DNA from 3 places in the Romboutsia sp. 1001713B170207_170306_H8 genome. Region 1 is predicted to be linked to each of the others. Evidence: riboswitches for the same ligand, from Rfam matches in the RefSeq annotation. Region 1 holds a riboswitch; each other region holds the start of a gene.
The links. A riboswitch is a leader RNA that binds a small molecule or an ion and turns the genes downstream of it on or off. The one in region 1 is predicted to bind lysine.

Region 1 (4,093 bases):
TATCTGAATATTTTTTAGCTATCTCTTTACATTCATCTAGATCTTCTTTAGGTATAGTAAAAGATACATTTATAATTTCATTTATTGGTGCTGTTTGACTGATCATATCTATACTTATTTTTTACTTGCAATATCTTCAAATAAACTAAAAACCTTATCTAAATTAAAATCTTTTATAGTTATAGCAACATCATCATCGCTAGTTGCAAGTCCTGTTATGACTTTTTCCTCTAATCTCATTTTATTTTCTCCCTTTATATATGTTCCATTTCGCTCTCCACATGAAAGACCTACATATATTTCTGTATTATATTTTTGTGCTAGTTCTATACTTCTTGAGTGCATTACTTGTGCACCTAAACTAGCTAATTCTAGCATTTCTTCGTATTCTATTTCTTTAAGTTTTTTAGCCTTACTATACTTTCTAGGGTCGGTAAAGTAAATTCCATCTACATCTGTATAAATTTCACATTTAGCATTTAGTTTAACTGCTAAAGCTACCGCTGATGTATCAGAACCTCCTCTTCCTAAAGTTGTAATATCACCCTCATCATTTAATCCCTGAAATCCTGTCACTATTACTACCTTTCCATGATCTAAACTTTCTTCTATCTTAGATACATTTATATCATCTATTTGAGATTTTCCATGATCTCCACTAGTATGTATATTAAGTTGATACGCATTATAACTTATTGATTGGCATCCTAATGATGATAGGCACATAGCAAGTAATGACGCTGATATAATTTCACCTGTTGACATAAGTGCATCTAATTCTCTTTTATTAGGATTTTTACTTATATTTTTTTGCAAGTTTTATATAATTATCAGTAGTATCTCCCATGGCTGAAACTACTACAACTATTTTTTCATTAGTTTTTTTTCTATCAATTATATTTTCTGCTATTCTTTTAATTTTCTCTGTAGTTTCTACAGAGCTCCCACCATACTTTTGAACTATAATACTACTCATATCCCCCTCCTAGAAAGTTGTAAAATAAAAAACACCCAAAGGTATACTTTGGGTGTTTTTTTTATACACAAAGTAACCTTGTAGCTCACCACTTATTACTAAGTGACAGTATTATACATATTATGTATAGTACCAGAAAAATTATTTGCCAATAATTTTTCTTCGGCTGCACTTCCTTTCATTTATAATCAACACTTGCCAGCTTCTATAAACTACTATTAATTACAGCACCTCTACCCTAGGTAAATTTCATATATTAAGTTTTATTTTATAATTAATTTTTATCACACTATTCTTAATTTTACAACTATTTTAATTTTTTATTTATGTAAAATTTTATTAATCTATATCTTTTTATGTTGATGATTAAATAGACCTATATATAAAAAATAGGCCTATATATACTTAAATAGTTTATTTAAGCTTAAATCAACAACACAAACATCAGAATCAAAATCAAAGTCTCCTAAATTTCTCATTTCTGATGTTATTATTAAAACTCTTGGTACTTCAAAAAAAGGAATCGTCGAGTTTTTAATTTTATTCTCTAGGTTATAGTATTTAGACTTGTCAATTTTTTGATCTAAATCTATATCTACTAAAAGTTGATTTAGTTCATTATAGTGGTCTGTATATTCTATAAATATATCAAATTTTTTGTTATCTATTCTAACATTTCTATAAAATCTTTTTACCTCATATCCACCTAAATTAAATCTAATTGCTAATTCAGAACCTATTACTGTTTTAGCTAATTCCTTGCCCTTATACTGTTTACTCCCATTTAAATAATATACATACGAATTATCTCTATATCCACTATAGTTTATATTGCAAGGATATTTTTTAAGTGTATATTCATTACACATTTTTCTTAAAGTTTTCTTAAATGGTTTTCTTCCACGTCTTTTTTTACTTGAAAAAACTTTACCAACCTGAGTTTCTGTCATACATCTAACCCTACTAATTAAAAGCAGTATATCTTTTTCTAACCCCATCATAATGCATATCTCCTCGAGTCATTAATTTACCAAGTTGTAATAATATTATATTAATTGTCCCTATAAAAATTGATTGTTTTTCTATATTTTTCTAAAAATAATAATTCACATTTTATGAATAACAAAAAAGAACATATCTTAGTATATAAAATACTAAGATATGTTCTTTTTATTTTTAATTAAAAACTTAATAACTATTTATATATTTTTATTGATTTTCTTCTATAGTTTTAGTTGATGAGTCACTTTTTACTTTCTCTTCTTCTTTACTTGAACCTATGTTTAAGTTATCAAATGAAATTATCTCAACTACTCCAGACTTTCCTTCTTGATAATCAATCTTAACTTGATCTGAAACTGCTGTTAAAGGTAATTCTGTAGATACTTTTGATGTTGCTGTAAATATTATATTTTCATTTGTATCTAATGTTAAATAATAATTAGTGTTTCCACTTTTTACATCTGGACTAATTCTAGTAACCTTACCTTCTATACTAGCTTTGCTTGTATCATTTTCAATACTTATATTGTTACCTTCGCTAGATAATGCTTCTCTATAATTTATTAAAGCTTCATCTTTTGTTTCTCCAAGTCCTAAAATTGCAAAATCTTCAACTGATACAAATGCCACCATCTTAACAAGACCTGCTTTATCTTTAAGTGCAGAAACATATGTAGGTGTTCCTAATATATTATACATTACAGGGAATGTAGCTTCATAGTTTTTCTCTTGTACCTTTCCTTCTGCAGAACTCATTGCTGCAGTTTCCGTTGCTCCCGGTTGCTTATATAACTTAGCTTCTTTTGTACGAGTATCTACTAAAATAAATCCAATAGTAGACTCATCTGCACCAGCAGAAGTTATTCCTGTATACCAATATGATTTATCATCATCTCCATATACTAAAGACGTTCCCTCAGTAGCAACCAAAACTCCTTCTTCAGAGATTACGGAATTTAAGAAACCTTTTATGTATAATCCCCAGTCATTAATTTGATTTACTACAAATTGCTCTGGCTGAATTCTATCTATCCATTCTGGTGCATCTTCTATAGAATATTTTTTAACTTCACCGGTTTGAGCATCAACTACCGCCACTCCTGTAGCATCTGATCCACTAAAACCTATCTTATGTTCATATAAGCTTGTTACCCAATATGGTCTACCTTCATCATTTATTTCTAATGAAAACTCTGTCATTCCAGAATTTACAATTCCATTTATATACATATGTCTATGTAAATCTTGAAGGAAATACGCTTGAGGCTGATACACTATCTTTATTGGCTTACCATCAATTTCTTGTACAAGCCTAACATCTTGAGGATTACTTGCAGACACCATTACATATCCATTTGTTCCGTCTAAATTAGTTATCCATTTAACAATATCTCTATGTACAAGCGGTGCAACCCAGTATAGTTCACCATTTACATTTTGTATATGGAAATCTCCAAGCTTCGATACACTCCCTACAGCTGGTATTTCTCCTAACTTTTTATCTCCAAGCTTCATAGCCATTTCTTCATCTACTATACGAATATCATTTACACTTACAGGACTTACATCTTTATCAAAATCACTTTCTTCAACGTTTCCTATAAGATTTCTATATGCTTTTGCATGAATTATTGGGGAAGAAGTAATAAATGGCACTACTGATACAAATATTATCATAGCTATTGCTATAAAGAAATTGTATTTTGCAGCTTTTGATGTTCTCTCTCCTTTGTCGAACATCATATCTAATACCCCAGCAATAATAAAGAATACTATTAACATTGAAAAACCAGAGGTAAAATCTAATCTAAGTACAGGAAGCTTTATAAATGCATAAATTGCAACTAAAATTAGCGCTATACCATATGATCTTATAATTTTTTTCATAAATACTCCTTTCAAAATGGTTGTTATTACCATTATAGCCATTTATTTCAAAAAAATAAATACCCCTTATAAAATAAGGAGTATTTATTGTAGTTTATTATATTTTTGCAACATAAGATACATAACTTCTTTGCTCTTTACCATATTGAGATAAAAGTCCCTCATATTCTAAATTAAGCTTTTCATTATTATAAAAAGAATCTGGTCTTATTCCACATGACGGTCTTT
Region 2 (4,093 bases), 150 kb from region 1:
CTTAATACTTTTTACTTTTAAAGCATCAGATAAGTCTGAAATTTGTGATGAGAATAAAAGTGTACCATGATGCATTACTTTATTTTTGTAGTTATACTGAGCATTACCAGAGAATTTCTTACCATCAATTAATAAATCATTTCTTCCAGAAAACTCTGCATTTAATCCTAATGTTTTTAGTAAATCTATTATTGGTTGTGTAAACTTTTTAAAGTCACTAAAAGAGTTTTTATTGCAGGAGATAAAGGTAAAGTTTATGTTGCCTAAATCGTGAAAAACAGCCCCACCTCCAGAAAGTCTTCTTACAACAGGGATTGAGTTATCCTTAACATAATCTATATTTATCTCAGATAATGTATTTTGATTTTTTCCAACGATTATAGAAGGTTTGTTTCGCCATAAAATAAATAAATCTTCATTAGTATTTTTTAATAGGTATTCTTCCATAGCTAAGTTGAAATAGGGATTTGTATTATCGTTATATATAAGTAACATATATATTCCTCCTAAAAATATTTATTATATACATTAAACTCATGACAATTTATATTCTATAAAAAAAAATTACATTCCTTTATTTTATTTAAATGAATTTATACAAAATTTATGTATAAAAATAATAATTATACATAAAAATACATAATCCTTCTTAATTAAATAGAAATACTTGTAAAATAATTGTATCAATAAAAATAAAATAAAAAATTTTCAGAAAAGTATTGCGTTATTATGAAAATTACCATATAATTTAAGATATAAAACAAGTGAATAGAAAAAGGGTAGAGGCGCAATATTTATCAGTAGTAATAATGAGTTAAGCACTGTGATTTATTACAAAAGGAAATATTGCCGAAGCATATAACTGATGCTTTAAGGTTATATAGCTGGGGGTATATATAAGATATATACCACTGTCACAAAATTATTTTGTGGTGAGCTACATTTAAGGAATTATTATATTTCTATGTATTATTGCATGTTAATAGAATTTTTAGCCTTGAGTGTAAACTCAAGGCTTTTTATAGTTGTATAGAAAAATGTATTACAAACCCTCATATATTCACTTAATAATTTTAAGGGGGAAAATATTATGAAAAGAAAAAGTTTAAAAATAGTTATTATGGTATTAACTATAATTATGATGTCATCAACTTTAGGATTTGCAGAAACTGATATAGGGCAGATAAATACAAATAAATTTGGGATATGGACACTAATACCTCCATTAGTTGCAATAGTTTTAGCATTTATAACTAAAAATGTTGTTGTATCATTATTTATTGGAATTTTGTCAGGAAGTTTTATTTTAAATATAAGTGGTTCAAGTGTACACTTTGCATTAGTTAATGCTTTTTTAGATGTTGTAAACAGAGCAGTTGGGTCTTTAGCAGATCCGTGGAATGCAGGTATAATACTTCAAGTTTTAGCAATAGGGGGAGTGATTAATTTAGTTGCCAAAATGGGAGGAGCTAAAGCAATAGCTGAGGGCCTTTCAAGAAGAGCCAAAACTGCAAAAAGTACACAATTGATAACTTGGTTTGCAGGGCTTTTAGTATTCTTTGATGATTATGCAAATTCACTTATCATAGGACCTATGATGAGACCAGTAGCAGATAAAATGAAAATCTCAAGAGAAAGATTAGCATTTATAATAGATGCAACAGCAGCACCAATAGCAGGATTGGCTATAGTATCAACTTGGATAGGTCTTGAAGTTGGATTAATAGGAGATGCATTTAATGGAATAGGTATAAAAGCAGACGCTTTTGGTGTGTTTTTAAATACAATACCATATAGATTTTACAATATACTAATACTAGCGTTTATAGTGATAACAACTTTATTATTAAAAGATTTTGGTCCTATGAGAAAGGCAGAGATAAGAGCTAGACAAGGCAAAAGTTTAGATTCTGAGATTGCAATAGATTCTGTAAACGATCATTCAGATTTAGAACCAAAAGAAGGTGTTAAATTAAGTATATGGAATGCAATAATACCAATAGGAACATTGATAGTAGCCGCATTAATAGCATTTTACTATAGTGGATATAGTTCTATAATGAGTGGAGAAGATGCTAGTTTAATACAATTGCTTAGTGATTCACCATTATCATTTGTATCAATTAGAGAAGCATTTAGTGCATCAGATGCATCGGTTGCGTTATTCCAGTCTGCATTACTTGCAAGTGTAGTAGCTATAGTAATGGCGGTATCTCAAAAAATATTTACAGTTTCAGAAGCTATAGAAGTTTGGGTAGATGGTATGAAAACATTAGTTATAACAGGTGTTATATTAATATGTGCTTGGTCATTAAGTTCAGTAATAAAGGAATTAGGAACAGCTAAATATTTAATTAAATTACTATCAGGTTCATTCCCACCATTCTTATTACCTAGTTTAATATTTGTATTAGGAGCTATAATATCATTTTCAACGGGTACAGCATATGGAACAATGGGAATACTTATGCCATTAGCAGTTCCACTAGCTAATTCTATAAATCCAGATATGTCATTTATAGTAGTTAGTACAAGTGCGGTATTAACAGGTGCTATATTTGGAGATCATTGTTCACCTATATCAGATACTACAATACTATCGTCAATGGGAGCAGGATGTAATCATATAGATCATGTAAGAACACAGATGCCTTACGCCTTATTTACGGCATTAATAACAGTAGTATTTGGATATATACCAGCTGGACTTGGTATACCAGTATACATAGTACTACCACTTGCAATAGTAGCGGTATTTATAGGTGTACAAATATTCGGAAGAAAAGTTGATATAGTTGAAGAATGTGTATAATATGATATAAAATAAAAATTCCACAATTGTGTAGTATTAAATAATAGCTACATAATTGTGGAATTTTTTATGTGCAAAAATAAATTGATAAAGGACAGGTTCTTTCCTTAGTTTTTTGAATATAATGGAGTAATATTAATACATTAACAATATTGTACTTTTAATATGTACAAGGAGGTGTTTTATGAAAAATAGGAATAAGTGGATTGTTATCATAGCTTTTTTTGTTTTACTTATGATGCCAAGTATTTGTTTAGCCGCAGAGGTAGACGTAGGTTATTTCAATGCTCAAAAATACAAGGTATTAACTCTTATTCCTCCGATAGTGGCCATAATATTAGCATTTTTAACAAGAAATGTAATAGCATCTTTATTTATAGGTATTATTTCTGGCAGTTTGTTACTAACTATTCCTGGAAATAATATATTTTATGGAATAGTTGATGCTTTTATTGATGTTATAAATAGAATGGTTACTTCTTTAGCAGATACTTGGAATGCAGGAATAATACTCCAAGTTTTAGCTATAGGAGGATTAATTAATTTAGTAACTAAAATGGGAGGAGCTAAAGCAATAGCAGAAAGTTTATCTAAAAGAGCTAAAAATAGAAGAAGTTCTCAAATTATTACTTGGTTATCAGGTCTTATCATATTTTTTGATGATTATGCAAATGCAATGATAGTTGGAACAATGATGAGACCTATAACTGACAAAATGAAAATATCTAGAGAAAAATTAGCGTTTATAGTTGATGCAACAGCTGCTCCAGTGGCAGGTATAGCAGTTATTTCAACATGGATAGGTATGGAACTTGGTCTTATTAAGGATGCATTTAGTACAATAGGAGTAAATGCTGATGCATTTGGCGTATTTGTTCAAACTATACCCTATAGATTTTATAATATACTAATCCTTTTTTTTATAGTAATAAGTGTACTTTTACTTAAAGATTTTGGGTCTATGAGAAAGGCTGAAGTTAAAGCAAGAAAAGAAGGTATAATAAGTTCTGAACATGGTATAGATATATCCGATTCAAATGAAGGTATAAAACATTTAGATCAAAAAGGATTAAAACCTAGCATGTCAACAGCAATATTACCAATAGGAGTACTTATAGTTGTAGCGTTACTTTCTTTTTATTTTAGTGGATATAAAAATATTATAGGAGGAGATAGTCAAGCATTAATTAATTTACTCAAAGAATCACCAATATCATTTGTAGCGATAAGGGAAACCTTTAGTGCATCAGATGCTTCAATAGCACTTTTTCAATCATCATT
Region 3 (4,093 bases), 340 kb from region 1:
AAAATTAGTTACACCAATGGTTGTATTTTTAGGAGTTATGTCAAATATAGCAAGTGATGCAGGATACGTTGTATTAGTTCCACTTGCAGCATTAATATTTATGTCATTTGGTAGACATCCACTTGCAGGACTTGCAGCAGGGTTTGCTGGTGTTTCTGGAGGATTTAGTGCTAACTTAATAATAGGAACAATAGATCCAATGTTAGCAGGTATATCTACTGGTGCAGCTCAAATGTTAGATCCAAACTATACAGTACAAGCAGCATCAAATATGTATTTTATGATGGCATCTACATTCTTAATAACAGGATTAGGTTGGTTTATAACTGATAAAATAGTTGAACCTAGATTAGGATCTTTCAGTGGTAAATCTCAATTATCAGAAGAAGATAAAAACTTACAAAACTTATCTAAAGAAGAACAAAGAGCATTAAAAATTACTAATACAGTAGTATTATTAATGTTAGCAGCATTAGTTGCAATAGTATTAATGCCAAACTCAGTATTAAGAAACTTAGAAGCAGATACATTTGCAAATTCAATAATAGATCATTCACCATTAATGAATGGATTAGTTGTATTAATAGCAATAATATTCTTCGTGGCAGCAGTTGTTTACGGAAAATTATCAGGTAAATTTAAAAATGAGAAAGATGTTGGTGCTGAACTTGGTAAGTCAATGGCTTCGATGGGATCATATATAGCATTAGCATTTGTTATGGCTCAATTTGTTAGCTACTTCTCATACACTAACTTAGGTACAATATTAGCATTAAAAGGTGCTGAATTACTAGGTTCAATGAATATGAACTCTATAGTTCTAATAATAGTATTCGTATTATTTGCAGGATTTATAAACTTATTCATGGGATCAGCTTCAGCTAAATGGGCTATAATGGCTCCAGTATTCTTACCAATGTTCATGAAACTTGGTATATCTCCAGAGTTAACTCAAGTTGCTTACAGAATAGGTGATTCTACTACTAATATAATATCACCACTTATGAGTTACTTTGCAATGATAGTTATATTTGCTCAAAAGCATGATAAAAAAGCTGGTATAGGAACTTTAATATCAACAATGGTACCATACAGTTTAATATTCTTAGTTGGATGGATAATAATGTTAGTATTATGGATGACATTAGGATTACCACTAGGACCAGGAGCAGGACTAGTTTACAGCTTATAATATAAATAAAAAAAGAAATCTCAATACATTTAAATGTTATGGGATTTCTTTTTTATGTCTAGAACAATATTTAGATATTCTTACTATTTTGTAGAGGTTTTTGAAAAATTTCATATACAAAATCTTTTCATTTTATGGAAATTGAATGTATTTTGTTATCCTTTGTATAAACTATGACTGAAGATTTTGAGTAATTACCTAAGTCTTTAGTATCAATTTTATTACATTACCTAAATTATTATCTACAAGAGAATTTACAGAAATACTATCTTTACTTAAACTTTGTGTATTTGATGTATTATTAATCCATTCTAAAATATACCTAAAAAGGGGATTAGAAAAAGGGTTGTCTAAATAGACAACCCTTTTATTATATTTATACTATAGCCTCTTTTACAGACTCAGTATTATCTTCAGTTGATATTTTTTCTATACTTATTCCTGTTAAACCATAAAATAGTGATATTATAGGGCAAAGTAAATTGAAGAATGCAAATGGTAAAAATGCAAAACACCCAACCCCCATTGTGGCAGACATATAAGCTCCACATGTATTCCATGGAATTAATGGTGATGTGATTGTAGCACTATCTTCTAAAGCACGAGATAGATTTTTAGCAGCTAATCCTTGGTTTTTAAATGCATCTTTATACATACTTCCTGGAATTACTATTGCTAGGTATTGATCAGCTACAGCTAAATTAGTTCCAATAGCAGTGAAAATTGTAGCAGCAATTAATCCGAATGTTCCTTTTGCTACTTTTAATATTGAATTAGCAAGTGCTTGTAGTATTCCTGACTTTTCAAGTATACCTCCAGTTACTAATGCACACATCATAAGTGCAACTGTATCTAGCATACTTTCCAGTCCTCCACGAGAAAGTAATTCATCTACAAATACCATACCACTATTTGAAGTATATCCTACTTTAGCAGCTACAATAACATCTGCAGCTGAACTTCCTTGGAAAAATACCGCTACAAATCCTCCAGCTAGTGCTCCGATCATTAGTGCGGGTATTGCTGGTACTTTAAGGATAACCATAGCTATAACTCCAACTGGCACTAAGAATAACCATGGAGATAAAGTATTAAAGCTAGATAGTAAAGCATTTTGTATTTCTGTTATTTGAGCTGTATCTATTTGGCTTCCTGCATACTTCATTCCTAATATAGCGTAGATTATAAGCGCTATTAAAAGAGCAGGAATTGTAGTATATAACATATGTTTTATATGATCAAATAAATTAGTTCCAGCCATTGCAGGAGCTAAGTTCGTTGTATCTGAAAGTGGAGACATTTTATCACCGAAATATGCTCCTGAAATAATTGCACCAGCTACTAAGCTACTTGGCATGCCTAATGCACTTCCTATACCAAGCAATGCTATACCAATAGTTCCTACTGTTGTCCAAGATGAACCTGTAGAAATTGATACGATAGCACATATTACAGTAGTAGCTACTAAAAATATACTTGGAGATAATAAATTAAGTCCCCAATAAATCATTGATGGAACTATACCACTTATAATCCAAGTACCTATTAATATACCTACAACTAAAAGTATTAAAATAGATTGCATTGTAGTATTAATAGTTTCTAAAATTCCTTCTTCTAATTCTTTCCAAGTAAACCCAAGCTTAAATATAGATATGCAGCCAGCAAAAACTCCACCTAATATTAATGGAATATGAGCTGAAATTTCATAATCTTTTAGAATGACTAAGCATGTTACTAAGGTCGCAACTAAGAAACCGATACATAAAACTGCATCAAATAAGGTTGCTTGTTTTTTTTCTCTTGATGATGTCATGATAGACCTCCTTGATTTTTATGAATATAACCTGATATCTAAATTTTAGCTAAAAAAATAGAGTAGAAGTTTCTACTCTAGACTTAATCATTTTTTAGTATATGACTTAATCTAAAGATAGTACTCCACAAATTATTGTGACAGTGTTATACATATTATGTATAACCCCAACATACAAGCTTAAAGCTTCACTTGTATATTTCGGCAATATTACCTTTTGTTTTGCTTCAACGTGCTTACCTCCACAGAACTACTTATTAATATCGCGACCTCTATCATTAGTTATATTCGTTATTCATAAAAAATTATACCATAAAGTAATAACATATGGAAGTGACAAAATATAACTTTAAAAAAAATAAAGTTTAAGTTACAATAATTATTGATTACAAGCGGTATAAAAATAATTGTAAGCTTATAGGAGTGATAATATTGAGTAAAAAAAAATTTTATGCAGTCAGAAAAGGTAAGTGCATAGGAATATATAATACTTGGGATGAATGTAAGTCTCAAGTAAATGGGTTTTCAGGAGCAGAATACAAAAGCTTTTTATCTAAAGATGAAGCAGAAGAGTATATATATGGAAAGAAAGAAATTATTTTTTCGAATGAAGATAACACCGTAGAGGCATATGTAGATGGTAGTTATGAACATTGTATAAGAGAATATGGCTCAGGTGTTGTTATACTAAAAAATGGACAAGTTCAAAAAACATACAGCATAAAGGGTAATGATGAGTCTTTAGTAACTATGAGAAATGTCGCAGGTGAAATAGAAGCATCAAAACTAGCTATGAATTATTGCCTAGAAAATAATATAGAGAATCTAATTTTATACTTTGACTACGAAGGTATTGAAAAATGGTGTACTGGAGTTTGGAAAACTAATAAAGAGGGAACAATAGAATATAAAAGATTCTATGATGGAATAAAAAATAAACTAAATATTAAATTTGTAAAAGTTAAAGCTCATAGCTTATCTTTACTTTATGATAACTATACTAATAGTAACTATATAGAATTTAATGTAATTGTTTAAATATCAGATAGTATAAATAGTTTATACAGTCTGATATTTTTTTTTAT

Region 2: linked by a shared signal. The riboswitch ahead of I2A66_RS03660 (Na+/H+ antiporter NhaC family protein) and the one ahead of I2A66_RS17570 (amino acid kinase family protein) in region 1 are both predicted to bind lysine.
Region 3: linked by a shared signal. The riboswitch ahead of nhaC (Na+/H+ antiporter NhaC) and the one ahead of I2A66_RS17570 (amino acid kinase family protein) in region 1 are both predicted to bind lysine.

What each region holds. Positions count from the first base shown of each region.
Region 1 is NZ_JADNAX010000001.1:916,803-920,895, reverse strand. It holds gene I2A66_RS17580 (ACT domain-containing protein) at 1-106, opposite strand, end outside; gene I2A66_RS17575 (aspartate kinase) at 115-816, opposite strand; gene I2A66_RS17570 (amino acid kinase family protein) at 797-976, opposite strand; lysine riboswitch at 1,050-1,220, opposite strand; gene I2A66_RS04390 (hypothetical protein) at 1,372-1,977, opposite strand; gene I2A66_RS04385 (hypothetical protein) at 2,186-3,865, opposite strand; gene I2A66_RS04380 (hypothetical protein) at 3,963-4,093, opposite strand, start outside.
Region 2 is NZ_JADNAX010000001.1:762,223-766,315, forward strand. It holds gene I2A66_RS03655 (lipoate--protein ligase) at 1-495, opposite strand, end outside; lysine riboswitch at 773-948, shown strand; gene I2A66_RS03660 (Na+/H+ antiporter NhaC family protein) at 1,091-2,812, shown strand; gene I2A66_RS03665 (Na+/H+ antiporter NhaC family protein) at 2,997-4,093, shown strand, end outside.
Region 3 is NZ_JADNAX010000001.1:581,447-585,539, forward strand. It holds gene I2A66_RS02805 (AbgT family transporter) at 1-1,192, shown strand, start outside; gene nhaC (Na+/H+ antiporter NhaC) at 1,569-3,008, opposite strand; lysine riboswitch at 3,119-3,291, opposite strand; gene I2A66_RS02815 (ribonuclease H family protein) at 3,432-4,046, shown strand.